Regions from separate parts of the Pseudophaeobacter sp. TrK17 genome, predicted to be linked through region 2. Evidence: riboswitches for the same ligand, from Rfam matches in the RefSeq annotation. Region 2 holds a riboswitch; the other holds the start of a gene.

The links. Region 2 has a riboswitch for cobalamin ahead of JZI28_RS04740 (TonB-dependent receptor plug domain-containing protein). Riboswitches for the same ligand answer to the same signal wherever they lie in the genome.
Region 1: it holds a riboswitch for cobalamin, as region 2 does, so the genes downstream of both, JZI28_RS09795 (aromatic ring-hydroxylating dioxygenase subunit alpha) here and JZI28_RS04740 (TonB-dependent receptor plug domain-containing protein) in region 2, are expected to answer to the same signal.

The regions. Positions count from the first base shown of each region.
Region 1 covers NZ_CP071700.1:2,098,497-2,106,098, forward strand. Annotated here, with positions in the region: gene JZI28_RS09795 (aromatic ring-hydroxylating dioxygenase subunit alpha) at 1-988, opposite strand, end outside; cobalamin riboswitch at 1,098-1,300, opposite strand; one part of gene JZI28_RS09800 (IS3 family transposase) at 1,457-2,283, opposite strand; one part of gene JZI28_RS09800 (IS3 family transposase) at 2,283-2,544, opposite strand; gene JZI28_RS09805 (hypothetical protein) at 2,672-3,079, opposite strand; gene JZI28_RS09810 (hypothetical protein) at 3,423-3,587, opposite strand; partial or broken gene JZI28_RS09815 (IS5 family transposase) at 3,695-4,452, shown strand; gene JZI28_RS09820 (hypothetical protein) at 4,404-5,285, opposite strand; gene JZI28_RS09825 (alpha/beta fold hydrolase) at 5,384-6,262, shown strand; gene JZI28_RS09830 (IS1380 family transposase) at 6,474-7,602, shown strand, end outside.
Region 2 covers NZ_CP071700.1:1,013,742-1,021,343, reverse strand. Annotated here, with positions in the region: gene JZI28_RS04755 (error-prone DNA polymerase) at 1-1,960, opposite strand, end outside; gene JZI28_RS04750 (DNA polymerase Y family protein) at 2,011-3,288, opposite strand; gene JZI28_RS04745 (ImuA family protein) at 3,275-3,991, opposite strand; cobalamin riboswitch at 4,125-4,335, shown strand; gene JZI28_RS04740 (TonB-dependent receptor plug domain-containing protein) at 4,494-6,377, shown strand; gene JZI28_RS04735 (ABC transporter substrate-binding protein) at 6,381-7,217, shown strand; gene JZI28_RS04730 (FecCD family ABC transporter permease) at 7,214-7,602, shown strand, end outside.

The DNA.
Region 1 (7,602 bases), 1.1 Mb from region 2:
GGACAAGCCACTTTGTGGTTACTTCGGTTTCTGTTGGGCTGATTGGGGTGACGCGAAACACCAAAGAGTGGTCCGCAAGGAAATGGTTCCAGGTTGTAGGATAGTGGAATTTCAACAGAGACCCAGCATCGGCAAAGGGCGCACGTCCCAGCCAACGGCGGACCGCGACCTTTCCATCCATGGTATAGCTTTCAGCACCCTCTTTCAGGGGCATCCGCGCCAGTCTGTGCTGTCCGCCCTCATCCAGATGGAAGCGCGACGGCAGCCCTGCGGCCTCGCAGCGGTCAAAATGTGCCTGTAGATGGGCAGGTGTTTCACCCCCCTCGATGCCGGTGACCGCGGGATCATCCGGGAAGCTCCGGCAAAGGGCAGGATGATTGCCGCCACAATGATAGCATTCGCGATTGTTTTCCCAGACCAGTTTCCAATTGCCGTTTTCGACAATAGAGCTTTCGAAAGCGACTTTTGCCTGTCCCAGGTCATGGGGTTCGAGGTAGGGGCGGGCAATCGCTGCAAAGCTTTCAAAATCCGGGGCTTCGTCAGCCAGGCAGATATAGACTAACCCAGCAAGCTCGCGGCAATGCACCGTTTTCAACCCGTGTTGTTTGGGGTCAAAATCCGGCCCCATATCGCGGGCCCAAAGCAGTGAGCCGTCTAGCTCGTAGGTCCACTGGTGATAGGGGCAGACCAGTTTGGGCGCGTTCCCTTTTGCGGCCTTGCAAATGATAGAGCCCCGATGGCGGCAGGTGTTGTGGAAGGCACGGATCTGGTTGTCCGCACCGCGCACAATGATCACACGATATGCCCCTATGGTGTGGGTGACGTAATCGCCAGGTTTCACCAATTCACAGGCCGCAATAGCAAAGAGCCACTCGCGATAGTGGATGGCTTCCAGATCGGCCTGAAAGACCTCAGGGTCGGTGTAAAACGCCTGTTCCAATGCATGTTTTGGGTTTCGACGGGCCAATAGGCTTTGAATGTTATTCACTTCTGGCTCTCCTGCCGCGCCCCGCGGCCTTGTTTGGGCTGATGGCATGAGAGAACAGTCCGGAGGCGCGAGGATCACGTCCGAAAACCGAGCCCCCACCGCCACCCGCGGTTTGACATATCTGCAAGGCTGGTTTCCGGACTTGGAAGAGGTTTGCACCCGGTCACGGCACCTTCCCGGGATCCTCCTCCCAGTGGCGATTGCCGAACCTGATCTTCCTTACCGTTGCGGGGGCAGTGTCGGATTTTCACCGATTTCCCAATTCTCCACCCTCCCGGCAGGGAAGGCAGCACCTTGCAAGAAGAGTTTATTGTGCGGGCGTCGATTTTCTAAGTTGTGAACGACTTCTTTGTGTTCAAAACCGTACTGTTTCCGAGAAAGAACATTCAAGAATTCGAAGAGGAAATGGAGGTGCTGTATCTAAGGCACGGTAATCCCCCCATTTTTAATTGGGTCCAGCCGTAGAATTCACGCAGCCGTTTTCAGTTTCATGGCGGGTGTCATGCCGCCGATGCCCATGTTGGGTCGCTCGTTGTTGTAAGTCCAGAGCCATTGTGTTGCCTGGTCCTGTGCCTCCTCGATGGTTTCGAAGATGTATTGCCCCAGCCATTCGCCACGAACGGTGCGGTTGTAGCGCTCGATATAGGCATTCTGTTGGGGCTTACCGGGCTGGATATATTCGAGCCGCACATTGCGTTTCTCAGCCCATTCCATGAGCTTCCCGCTGACGTATTCTGGGCCGTTGTCCACACGAATAGCTTGGGGCTTTCCGCGCCACTCAATGATCTGGTTCAGCGCACGCACGACACGTTCAGCAGGCAGCGAGAAGTCGACCTCAATAGCCAGTCCTTCGCGATTGAAGTCATCCAAGACGTTTAATGCCCTGATCGACCGGCCATCCGCCAGCTGATCCGCCATGAAGTCCATGGACCAAGTTTCATTTGGTCTTTCAGGCACAGCCAGTGGTTCCGGCTTGTCCCGCTTCAAGCGTTTCTTCGGCTTGATACGCAGGTTCAACGCCAGCTCACAGTAGACCCGGTAGACACGTTTATGGTTCCAGCCATAGCCCTGCACGTTGCGCAGATACAAAAAGCACAGGCCGAAGCCCCAGGTCCGCTTGTTAGCCGTCAAGCGTTCAAGCCAATCTGCGATCTCTTCGTTGTCATCGCTCAGCACAGGGCTGTATCTATAGCAGGTCTCGCTGATCTCGAACGCACGGCAGGCCAGAGCTATGCTGACCCCATATTGCGCAACTGCATTCATGGCCATCTCTCGCCGATGAGACGGCCTTAACGCTTTTTTCCAAGCGCTTCTTTCAGCAGGTCGTTTTGCATGCTCATCTCGGCATACATGCGCTTCAGACGACGGTTCTCTTCCGCCATATCCTTCATCTCGGAAATCAAGGACGCGTCCATGCCGCCAAACTTGGCCCGCCATTTGTAAAAACTCGCGCTGCTCATTCCGTGCTCGCGGCAAAGCTCAGAGACCGACACACCGCCCTCCGCCTGCTTCAACACTGCCATGATTTGCGCGTCGCTAAATCGTCCATTCTTCATCATAAATCTCCTCAGATATCTTGCCGAGAAAATTCTACTTTGGAACACCACTATTTTTAGGGGGGATTACCGGTCGGCTATGCGGGACGAAGTTGCCGTCTACGTTCGAAGCTTACTCAGCCTCCGATTAAACATTCCGCTGATCGACAATTGAACTTAGGCCAGTCTCACCGAGTTCAAATTCAAGGTACTCGGCAAGTACCCGGGCTGCGTTCTGATCGCCGAGAAGAGCCGCCGCCGTCATTAAATTTTGGAACTTTTGCTCGTTGCGTTCGACATCATCCCCATGACGATATGCCCATGCAAGATCAACGAGGGAAGCTCTATGCCACATCGACGCTAGAACCTTAAGCTCCTGTATTCTCCGAAGATCAAGGGCTTCGCCGGTTTCGTTGGGATCAATCGAAAAGCTGCATGCGAGATAGCGGGCGTCCAAATCACCTTCTCTCAGGAACGGCTCAAGTCCCTTGGCGAGTGTTGATAGTTCACCTTCATCGAAGAGGGATTGAAACTTAATAGCGTCTGATTTGTTCATATTGGAACGCGTATCAGATCATCAGACGTTTGCATAAGAAATCCGCTACTGTGCACCCGTGTTGTCTACACATGTGGATGTCAAAGTGGGCTCACAGCCGCTATTGAAGCTGACGCAGCAACCGAAGATGACACTGCGAGATCAACCGTTGGAGACGGCCCTGGCCGGCCTTTGGGCGACTAGCCAGGTTCTGCGTTGCTGCTTCACCAAACCAGCCATTCGACACGTTGTGCAGCATTTTAGTTGGCCGGAGGGCAGGACTGCGGGACAAAGGGTGAATTCGCTGCAGGTTCTATGAATGGCGGCTATAGAAAATGAAACCCAATGGATCCAGATGGTTCGTTCAAGTTACTAGTGTTTTGCGAGAGTCTGACGGAAGCTCGCCAAATTGATGTCGGTAGTTTTGTGCAAGTCTGCTCAAATGCCAGATGCTGAAATCTGCGGCAACATCGCCGATACAGGCCTTCTCGTTTTCAGGCCGCAATAGTGCAGAACGAAATTCATTCAATTTTACAATTTGAATATACGCAGCCGGGCTATGACCTAGGGCCCGTGGACATTCAGGATTCCCAACCGGTCTGAATTCTGATTCAAGCTTCCAAAATGGAGGTTTGAATGAACGAAGAGCGGTTTGTGTTGACAGATGACGTCTGGCTTCGCCTCGCGCCGCACTTGCCTGGCAAGGAGGGCGATGCGGGTGTGACGGGCAAGGATAATCGTCTGTTTCTCGAAGCCGTGCTATGGCGTGTGCGGACAGGGTTGCCGTGGCGTGACCTGCCTGCTTATTTCGGCAACTGGAACAGCGTGTTCCGACGGTTTCGCAGATGGGCTGAGGGCGGCGTATTCGAGCGAATTTTCAAGGAAATCAGTGGGGATCCAGATTTCGAATACGCAATGATCGACGGCACGATTGTTCAGGCTCACCAGAAGGCGAGCGGCGCAAGGGGGGGACTCAAAATCAAGCCATCGGGCGGTCGCGTGGCGGATTGACCACCAAGATCGTTGCTTTGGTCGACGCCCTAGGAAACCTGGCTGACTTCGTACTCCTGCCTGGTCAGGCTCACGACATGAAGGGCGTCGAACCGCTCATCGATGGCGTGGCCTTTGATGCTCTCTTGGCCGACAAGGCATTTGATGCCGATTGGCTGCTCACAGAACTCGATGCGCGCGGTGCCACCGCCATCATCCCACCGAAAGCGAACCGCAAGTTCCTGCGCGATTACGATAAACACGCCTACAAATGGCGGCACTTGATCGAGAATTTCTTCGCAAAGATCAAGGAATTCAGAGCCATAGCGACCCGGTACGAGAAAACAGCGTCCAGCTATGCTGCCAACTGGCATCTCGCAGCTGTCATCATCGCTTCAAGATGAATGTCCACGGGCCCTAGTTTACTTCGAAATATACGTTCCAAGTGGCGCCGTGAAACGGAAAACTCCTCAGCAAGTTGATCTGGTCCAACTGCGATGCCTCGACGGTTTCGGATATGGTCACGGATACATCGGACCAATCCCACTGACGTTTCGGTTTTGTGAAGTTTCGAGACTGAACCTGCTGTCTGCGGGTGAGCCACAATCCCCGCCAACAATTCGCACAGCGAACGCTTTGCACCCAACTCCGTTCCGGCTGATAGATCGTTGCCTTGCTGCAAACGGAGTCGGCGGACAATGAACGTAATGATCTGCCGTAACAGGCAAACACAGTCCGGGTCGCGGATAATGGATGTTTGGTGGCGGAGCTTAGTTAAAGCTGTATCAGCCTCAAAACCGTCATGAACCAATTGTTCAAATGCAATATGGTCAATGCTTACAACACAAAAGCGTGTCTGAGGCGTGCAACGAAAATCAAACGAATGACCGGGTGGCAGGAATAAAATATCCTCACCCGTAAAGCTATTGTTTCCGAGATGTCCGAAGTTCGTGGGGTCCATGAAGAAAATAAACCCGTACCGGTCAGATGGTGACGCTCCCCATTGGTCCAAGGTTTGGTTGAATGTCTCGAAGTACAACGCAACCTGTTCGCCCAACAAAACTGTCCGGAACTGGCCTTGGTATTTTCCACGGCTTATTTGATGGTACTTTTGATCATGGTCAGTCAGGCACGCTGCCTGTTGGTCAATGTTTTCGAACTGCATATCTTGGATCGCAAACCTCACGTCGGCGGATTCTGGATATTTCAGCCCTGACTCAGTGACTTCACCCAACATTTGCCCATTTCCTTGTGCGCATTCTGGATAACCGCGTGGCAGATGCGGGGGTATCCTTTGGTTCACAAGACATTGATACACAACATGGAGGGAAAGTCATGTCGCGAAAAAATATCCTCGGTTCATGCCTTGCGGCAACGTGCGCTGTTTCAGCAGGCGCAGCACTGGCTGGCGACTATTTGGAAGTAGAGCCGGGCGTTGAAATTTACTACGAAGTTCAGGGGGAAGGGCCTGCGCTGGTACTGGTTCCGGGTTGGACATTTACGACCGAGGTCTTCGCAAACCAATTCGGCGCGTTTGCCGACACATATCGCGTGATCTCTTTTGATCCGCGCAGTCACGGTCGTTCAACGGTAACGTTGGAAGGCAACAACTATACGACCCAAGGGGCAGACTTGAAGGCATTGCTGGACCATCTCGGCGTTGAGAACCCGGCACTTGTCGGGTGGTCATTCGGGTGTCTAACCACCTGGGAGTTTATCAAGGTCAATGGTGTCGAATCCGCTGCGGCGCATATGTGCATTGACCTCTCCCCCACACCGCTTACAGGGGTTGACGGTGATTGGGCCGAAGGCTCAGTTGCCGATATCGCGGGTTTTTATCAAGCCGTTCAAACCTCGCAGGGCCATCGCGATGTCATCAACTGGTACGCGGATGAAGTGATGATAGAGCAAGATTACACATCTGAGCTTTCGCAGTGGGTTGTTGACCAGTCCATGAGCTCACCGCCTTGGGTGGCCTCTGCATACTTAGCAGCAGGTATGTTCAGCAACTATATGGCGACAGCCAAAGAGATCGACGCGGCAATGCCATCAAGCTTCGTCGTGGCAGATCACTGGGCGGACACTGCAGTGGCCTACGTCAACGTAAACCTGCCAAATAGCCAAGTAGACTCTTTTGGCGGTCACATGATGTTTTGGGAATATCCAGAGCAGTTCAACCCCATTCTTGGTAATATGCTCGACAAAATAAAATAGTTTTGTGTAGCACGAAAAGGCGCTCGGTTCCCTGTTAGACGGGGGATCGAGCAATTGGCTAACCAGTGTCTCTTGTTCTCGAAACTGGACATTCCGCCACTGTGCAGCATCAATCAACCCGCATTTCCCAAGTAACTTGACGTTTTCGCGCCTCCAACGGCCACTAATGTGTTATATTTCAGTATGTTAATTTGGCTGAAGGTGGTGGATTATGGATCACCCAGAGGGTGCACGCGAAACGGGTGATGGGCGGCTCAGTTTTGACCGCCGGGTCCGGCTGGAGTTTCATGGTTCCAAGATCAGCTCGGACGGTGGATTACTGTTGTTCAGGGAATTGGATGAAGTGCTCGGCCTGCACGACATTGCGGGCGGATTTCTGAGAGACACGCGAACTGGCCACAATCGCCTGCACTCACTGGTCGGCTTGTTGCGCCAGTCGGTCTTTGGGCGGCTGGCCGGATATGATGATGTTAATGACGCGGACCGTTTATCGCTTGATCCGGTGATGCGGCAGGTCGTTGGAGGGCGTGCCGTTGAGGCCAAGGCCGCGTCTGCGAGCCAGATGGGACGGTTCGAGACCGAGGTGTTGGCGGCAACCGACAATCGCACTGTGCTGGCGGATTTATCAGGACACTGGATCGACCGGGTTCACAATCGCAAACCGCCCAAGTGGATCACGCTCGACATGGACAGTTCAGTCAGTCCCACCCACGGCGCGCAAGAAGGCACCGCTTGGAACGGGCATTTCGGCTGCATGTGCTATCACCCGCTGTTCGTCTTCAACCAGTTTGGCCATTTGGAACGCTGCGCCCTGCGCCCCGGCAATGTTCACAGCGCAGATGGGTGGGAAGAGGTTCTGAAGCCCGTCATCGCGCGATATGCGGATCGTCACCTGATGCGGTTCTTCCGGGGGGATGCTGCGTTCGCCATCCCGGAGCTATACAAAACTCTGGAACTGGAAAACTATTTCTACGCCATCCGCCTTCGGGCCAATCGCGTTCTTCAGGGCAAGATTGCGCATCTGCTCAAGCGCCCTGTGGGTCGTCCGCCAAAAGGCGTGAAGCGCATCTACGGCGACTTCCAATATCAGGCGGCATCTTGGGACAAACCTCGTCGTGTCATCGCCAAGGTGGAATGGCATCCCAGCGAGTTGTTCCCGCGCGTGGGCTTCGTGGTCACCAACATGCCGATGGAACCCGACTGGATCATCCGCTTCTACAACCAACGCGGCACCGCCGAGCAATACATCAAGGAAGGCAAGCAGGCGATCAACTGGACCCGTTTGTCCTGCAAAGGCATGGCGCAGAACGAGGTGCGGCTGCAACTCCATGCACTGGCTT
Region 2 (7,602 bases):
GGCGCACAATAGCGACCTCAATCACCAGATCATAAAATGTCGCGGGTTTCATCCGGGGTAAAAAATTCATCTGCGCCCGGCTTTCCACCTGAAACACCCCCACCGCATCCGCCCGCTGCAGCATCTCATAGGTGGCACGATCCTCCTGCGGCACGGTGTCAAGAGCCAGCTGCCGCCCCTCGAACTCCGCCAAAAGATCAAAACAATTATGCAGGCAGGTGAGCATCCCGAGAGAGAGCACATCGATCTTCAGGATGCCCAGCGCATCAATGTCATCCTTGTCCCACTCAATCACGGTGCGATCCTCCATCGCGGCATTCTCGATGGGGCATAGCGCGTCGAGCCGCTCATGGGTGATGATGAACCCGCCGACATGCTGGGACAGGTGACGCGGAAAACCGATGATCTCGCCAATGAGTTTGAGCGTCTGCGCCAGCCGCAGATCCGTCGGGTCCAGACCCAGCGCTCTGACCCGGTCCATGTCCACCCCCGCATTGGTCATGCCCCAGATATCGCCCGACAGCCGCGCCGTCAGGTCCTGGGACAGGCCCATGACCTTGCCCACCTCGCGGATTGCAGCGCGGGTGCGAAAGTGGATCACCGTGGCACAAAGCCCCGCACGGTGTCGGCCGTATTTCTCATAGATCCACTGGATCACCTCTTCGCGGCGCTCATGTTCGAAATCCACGTCGATGTCGGGCGGCTCGCCACGGTATCGGGAGATGAAGCGTTCAAACACCATGCCGATCATGTCCGGGCTGACATCGGTGATGCCCAGCAGGTAACAAATAATGGAATTGGCCGCCGAGCCCCGGCCCTGACACAAAATGCCACGCGCGCGGGCTTCCTGCACGATATCATGCACCGTCAGGAAATAGGGCGCGTACCCCAGCTCACCAATCACCGACAGCTCCTTTTGCATCAACTGGTGCACCCGCGCCGAGGTACCCTCCGGATAGCGCCGGCGCAGCCCTTCCTGGGCCAGGCGCGTGAGCCGGGCCTGCGCGGATTCACCTTCGGACATCTCGTCGGGGTATTCATAGCTCAGGTCCGACAAATCAAACCCACAGCGCGCGGCAATTTCCAGCGTCCGCTTCAGCGCCGCCGGATGCCGCTGATAGAGCCGCGCCATGTCGCCAGCACCTTTGAGACGGCGCTCGGCATTGGGCAGGGCCTTGGTGCCGATCTGGTCAATCGGGACGCCGTCGCGCAGGCAGGTGAGCACATCCGCGAGCTGTCGGCGTTTGCCGTGATGCATCAGCACATCCCCCACCGCCACCATCGGCGCAGAACAGCGTAGCGCCATGGCAGCACAAGCATCGAACCAGGCCTGATCGGAGCCGTCATAGCGCGGCGGCGCAGCAAAAAAGACCGCGCCGGGAAACCGCCGCCCCAGTCGCTGCACCGGCTCCTGCGCGCGGCTCAGATCCGCAGGCGGCAGGGCAATGAGGATCATCCCCAGGCAGCCCGCCTCCAAGTCTTGCAGATCCAGGTGACACTCCGCCTTGTCGGCCCGCCGCTTGCCAAGGGTCAAAAGCCGCGACAGGCGGCGGTAGGCGGCACGGTCTGTGGGCAGAGCCAGCCAGTCCACCGGGCAATCCCGCAGCACCAGACGGCTGCCGACGATCAGTTTCGGCAGATGCGGTGCTTGGGATGTATGGGGCACCTGAGGCAAGGGCAAATCCTGCGGCTGCCCGACCTGTTGGCGCGAACAGGCATCCACCTGATGCGACGAGCGCACCCGCAAGCTCTGACTCGCCTCGTCGCGCAGGGTTTTCAACGCTGAATAGGCCCGCACCACGCCAGCCAGCGTGTTGCGGTCAGTGATGGCGATGGCTTCCAGACCCAGCTCCGCCGCGCGCAGCACCAATTCCTCCGGATGCGAGGCACCGGTGAGAAAGGTGAAATTTGTTGTCACACACAGCTCCGCATAGCCCGCCTTGTCACGGTGCCAGAGCATGGGGTCAAAGCGGCGGGCCTCCCCCTGCCCCTTGTCACGCCCCCCCTGGGTCATGTGAATTCACCCTGTGCAAACCAGCCCGGGTTCTGCGGGGTATAAAACAGCCAGAGCCGCCGCCCTTCGCGGGTGTCCACCTGCCAATAATCACGCAGGCCCGTGCGCCAGGTGTCATCCGAGAGCCACCATTCCGGCGCGATCCGTTCGGGGCCGATGGCACGGCCCGTTGTGAGCCGCATCCGCCGCCAGCGAAACTGAACCGGGGGCTGTGGTCCACGGGCCGCGATCGGCTCGGGGGGGAACAGGCACAGCGGGCGCGGACGCGGTGCGACCCAACCAGTCTCGGGCTTGCTAAAGGCAGCGGGCGCAATGGAAAAGGCGCGTTCGGGGATATGGCTGTCGGCGGGCAGGAAGCGCTGGATATTCTCCAACCCAATCCGGGTGCCGATGCGGGTGATCAGATCGTTGAGTTGGTCGGGAGAGCTCTGGCCGCTGCCAATCTGTTGGGCGGGGAGCGGCTCGATCAGCGTCGCCTCAATCCGCATTTGGTCGATCCCGAACCCGGCGTCGACCTCGCCCACGCCGCGCTCAAACAGCGGCAAAATACGGCTCGGGTCGCGCATCGGCGCGGCCAGGCGCAGCTCGACCTGCTGGTGCCCCTGATCAACCCGCCGCAGGGTGAGACAAAGGCGGCGCGCGCCCATTTCCTGGGCTTTGAGCTTGTCGCACAGCGGCCTGAGCAGCCGTGCGGTGATGCCCATCACGTCCTCGGTCAGGCCAATCGGGTCAGGCAGGCTCATCCGTGTGGCAAACTGCGGCGCCACGCTTTCGGGCATGATCGGCTCAGAGACATGCCCCATCGCCTGATCCAGCCGCAGCATCAGGTCGGGGCCAAACCGACGGGCCAGCGGAGCGCGGGCCGCCACAGTGAGATCGCCGATACAACGCAGACCAAGACGTTGCAGCGCCGTGACCATCTGATCGTCAATCCGCAACGCAGCAACGGGCAAATCGGTGAGCGTGCTCTGTGCCGCGCCGTAATGTGCCCGCGCCCAGGCCGCGCCACGGCTCTCCCCCAGCCCAAGGCGCAGCTCCAATCCCGCACGGCTGGCCCGCGCCCGCATATCAGCCAGCATCATAGGCTCACCGCCCCAAAGATGGGTCGCGCCGCTGACATCAAGCACCAGACCATCCACCCCCTCATAGCCCACCCAGGGGCAATAGCGCGTCGCCCAGCGGCGCAGGCTGGCAAGGAAAGCCCTGTCGAGATCAGGACGGGCCGGCTGGCTGATCAGATCGGGGCAAAAGGCGCGCGCATCAGCAAAGCTCATCCCGCGGCCCAGGCCGGCCTGTTCCGCCGCCCGATTGAGGCAATAAATCCGTTCGGTATTCTTGGCCTTCAGCGTCAGCGCAAAAGCCCCGTCCACCGGGCGCGCCCGCAGAACCCGGTCGCTCGCCAACCGGGGAAACCACATCGAGACGACTCGTTTGCTGATCCCATCGCACATGCCAGGCTCCCAATGTTCCTGATTTGTTCTTGGTAATTTCCCAGCGCTTCAGAGTCGAGTCTTCTTGTTCAAAATCAAAAACCGGACGGGCGTGCCAGCGGGTTTCCGCAGCATTCGACCCCATGCCTTCCGGGATAATGCACAGCCCCGTCGTACCCCCCGCCTTGGCCGCCAATTGCAACCGCCGCCCCTCGCGCAGATCCAGCGGACGGGTTATTTCGAGCACCACATGGGGCAGCGCCCCGTCTTTGAGACCCTCTTCGGCCACCGCAAGCGCGTCCAGCTGATCCTTGGGGCGGGCCAGCAACATCTGCGCCGGATCAAAGAGCGGCAGCATCCCCTGTGGCGTCAGGGTCTCGGACAGCCACGCTTGCCGGATCCAAAGCACAGGCCCCCGTGCGGCCAGCACCGCAAACCCCATGGCTCCGGCCCCGCAGACCTCATGGACGCGGGCACGGCGCAGGGGAAAAACATTGTGAAACTCGACTCGCATGAATGCGAACATAAAGGGAACAAATGGGCACATCAATAACCCTGCTCTGGTGCAACAAAGTCGCCCAGTCCGCCACCTGCAGTGCCGCGCGCCAAAACCTCACCATGCGACTGTTCTCAAGCGATCCGCTTTGAACTCGCTTCTTGACAGAGCGGACAATGCCGGACTAAGTCGTGAGCATTCTGGTCCGGCTGGGAGATCACCCGGATAATAGGGAACACGGTGAGGTGTAGCCAATAGGCGCCTAATCCGTGACTGCCCCCGCAACTGTGAGCGGAGAGCAATGCTGCAAAATGCCACTGCCCCAATAGGGCGGGAAGGCGCAGCAAAGCCTCGACCCGCAAGTCAGGAGACCTGCCAGAATGATCACCCTATCCCGGTGCGGGGCGCGCTGTAGATAACGGTTTTCCGTAGTGGTGGCGTTTTCACCGTCTGCGGAGGCACGTCCTCTCAAAGGCTCTCATTTTGAACGAGCTGTCCGCTATGGGCAGCTGCTTGGCCTGTGCTTTGACACCAGGCCGGGAGGAATTGAACTATGCGCAAGGCACGCCTGTCCTTGGCTGCGGCTCTGGTCGCGACCCCCGCTATTGCATTGGCCCAAGACTCTGAGGTCATCGACCTGGGCGAAATCATCATTTCTGGTGGCTTCACGCCTATTGAGGCACAAAGATACGGCCGCTCGGCCTCGGTTCTCACCAGCGAAGAGATCCAGGAACGCGGCATCACTACCGTCCAGGACGCCCTGCGGGCAGTGCCCGGCCTGATGGTCAATGGCTCCGGTGACAGTTTCACTCAAATCCGCATTCGCGGCGGCGAAGCCAACCACACCCTGATCCTGATTGATGGTGTTGAAGCCTCTGGCGGCGATAGCGAATACATCCTGTCCGGTCTGGACACCGCCAATATCGAACGCATTGAGGTCCTGCGGGGTCCACAATCAGTGTTTTATGGCTCCAACGCCTCGGCTGGGGTGATCAACATCATTACCAAGACCGGCGGCATCGGCACCGAATACGGTGGCAGCGCCGAGGTTGGATCTGACGGCTACCGCGCCTCTGCACGGGTATCCACACGCTCTGAGCGTGGTGGCATCTCTTTCAGCCTGGCCCATGACCAAGACGATGGCTACGACACCTCCGGCGATGGCGGCGAAGAAGATGGCATTCGTCGCACGACGCTTCAGCTGAAAGGCGACTACCTAGTCACGGAACGATTGAAACTCGGCTTCAACCTGCGCAGCTCGGACGAACACTACGACAGCGACAGCACCTCCGCCATCGCAACCGATGCGGCCGGTTATGTGGTGGACGATCCAACCCAATTCAGCGAGCGGGACGAGAGCCTGGCGCAGGTCTATGCCGAGTTAGACACCTTGGGGGGGCGTTTGAAACATCGCCTGTCTTTGGAGCGCACCGATTTTGACAGCGCCAGCAATGGTGGCACCCCAACCGAGACCACGACAGAAGCAGCCAAATATCTGCTGAGCTTTGGTCTGGATGGGCAGCCTGTTGATCAGGCCAATCACCAACTGAACGCGATGCTGGAATGGGAAGAGGATTCCAGCAGCAGCAACCCGCTTTATGCGCGCCGCACCAACTCATTCGCCTTGGAGTACCGTGGCAGCTTTGCCAATGGCCTGGATCTGCAACTTGGCGTGCGGCGCGACAATAACAGCGCCTTTGAGGATGCAACCAGCTGGACCGCCAGCGCCTCATATACTTTTGCGGGCAGTGGCATCCGCCTGCATGGCTCGGCGGGGACAGGCGTGGTTAACCCCTCCTATTTCGAACTCTTTGCCAATGTGACGTATGGCACAACCACCTATCTCGGCAATCCGAACCTGAAACCGGAAGAAAACCGCAGTTTCGACATCGGTGTCGAGGTCCCATTCCTGCAGGGGCGCGGGCTGGTTGACGTGACCTACTTTGACGAGACCCTGACCGGTGAGATCGAAAACTATGTGGTAAACCCCACCACCAGATCCTACCGCAACCAGGCAGGTGACAGTGACCGAAAGGGCGTTGAGCTCGCCGCCAGTCTCGACGCCACAGACACCCTCGACTTGCGTCTGACCTACACCTATCTGGACGCCAGCAATCCCGATGGCTCAGTTGAAGTGCGCCGCCCGGAACATGAGCTGCTGCTGAGCGCCACCCTGCAGGCCTTTAATGGCCGTGGCTCCGTAACGGCTGACCTCCGCCATGTGGCCGGCAATTGGGACAGCCAGTTCTTTGGCTCCTACGCCACCGCCCAACTACCAGACTACACCACCGTGGATCTATCGGCCCAGTATGAGCTAACAAACAACGTGGTATTGACAGGCCGTGTCACCAACCTGTTTGACGAGGATTACGCGGATGTCTGGGGCTATGCCAAACGGGGCCGTGCCGCCTATATCGGCGTAAAGGCCTCGTTCTGATCCATGCGCAAACTGCCTGGCATAGCACTGGCCCTGTTTTGGGCCGCCACTGGCGCCTTTGCCGGGCCCGCGCGCGTGGTTTCAATGAACCTCTGCACGGATCAGCTGGCCATGCTGCTGGCGGCCCCCGGGCAGCTGGCCTCGGTTTCCTATATCGCGCGCGACAAGCGTGCCTCGGCCATGGCGGACACAGCCATGGCCTATCCGGTCAATCATGGTCAGGCAGAAGAAATCTACCTGATCAAGCCCGATCTGGTCATCGCCGGTGCCTATTCAACACGGGCAACAACCGACATGCTACAACGTCTTGGCGTGCGCGTTGAGGTCTTCCAACCCGCCAACTCCCTACAGGATGTACGCAATCGCATCCGCGAAATGGGCGAGGTCTTGCAGCGACAGAAGGCCGCCGCAGACCTGCTGTCGGAGTTTGACAGGCAGCTAACAGACCTGCTGCCCGGGCCCGGGCCGCAGCCGCGTGCCGCGCTCTATGCTGCCAACAGCTACACCTCTGGGCCCAAAACCCTGGCCGGACAAATCCTGGCGTCCGCAGGGCTCAGCAATATTGCTGCCGAACTTGGCTATGAGCGCTCTGGAAAGCTCCCCCTGGAAGTGCTGGCCATGGCGCAACCCGATCTTCTGGTGACGACCTCCCCCTATCCGCGTGCCTCGCGCAGTGAAGAAAACCTAGCCCACCCCGTGGTGCGGCAACTGATCGCCCAAAGTGCCTCTGGACAGATGCGTGATGCGGATTGGGTCTGCGGCACGCCGCATGTGCTGCGTGCCATCGAAAAGCTGGCTCAGGAACGCCGCCATTTGCTGGAAAAGGAAACCCTGCAATGACACGATTGATACTGTCGCTTTTGACTGCTGTTGTGGCCTTGTTCCTGGTGTCACTTTCCTTGGGGCCTGCCGATGTGAGCCTGGGCGAAAGCCTGGCTGCGCTGTTCGACGACAGCTACGGCCCCTTGACCTTGGTGATGCAGGAAATCCGCCTGCCCCGCGCCATTCTGGCCGTTGTCATTGGTGGCGGACTTGGCCTGACCGGAGCCGCAATGCAAGGCTATCTGCGCAATCCGCTGGCGGAACCTGGTCTGATCGGTGTCTCCTCCTCTGCGGCCCTGGGCGCGGTGCTGGCGATCAACACCGGGCTGGCGGCAGCGCTGCCCCTGGGCCTGCCGCTGGCGGCCCTGGCGGGTGCCCTCGCAGGTGTTTTCCTGGTTATGTC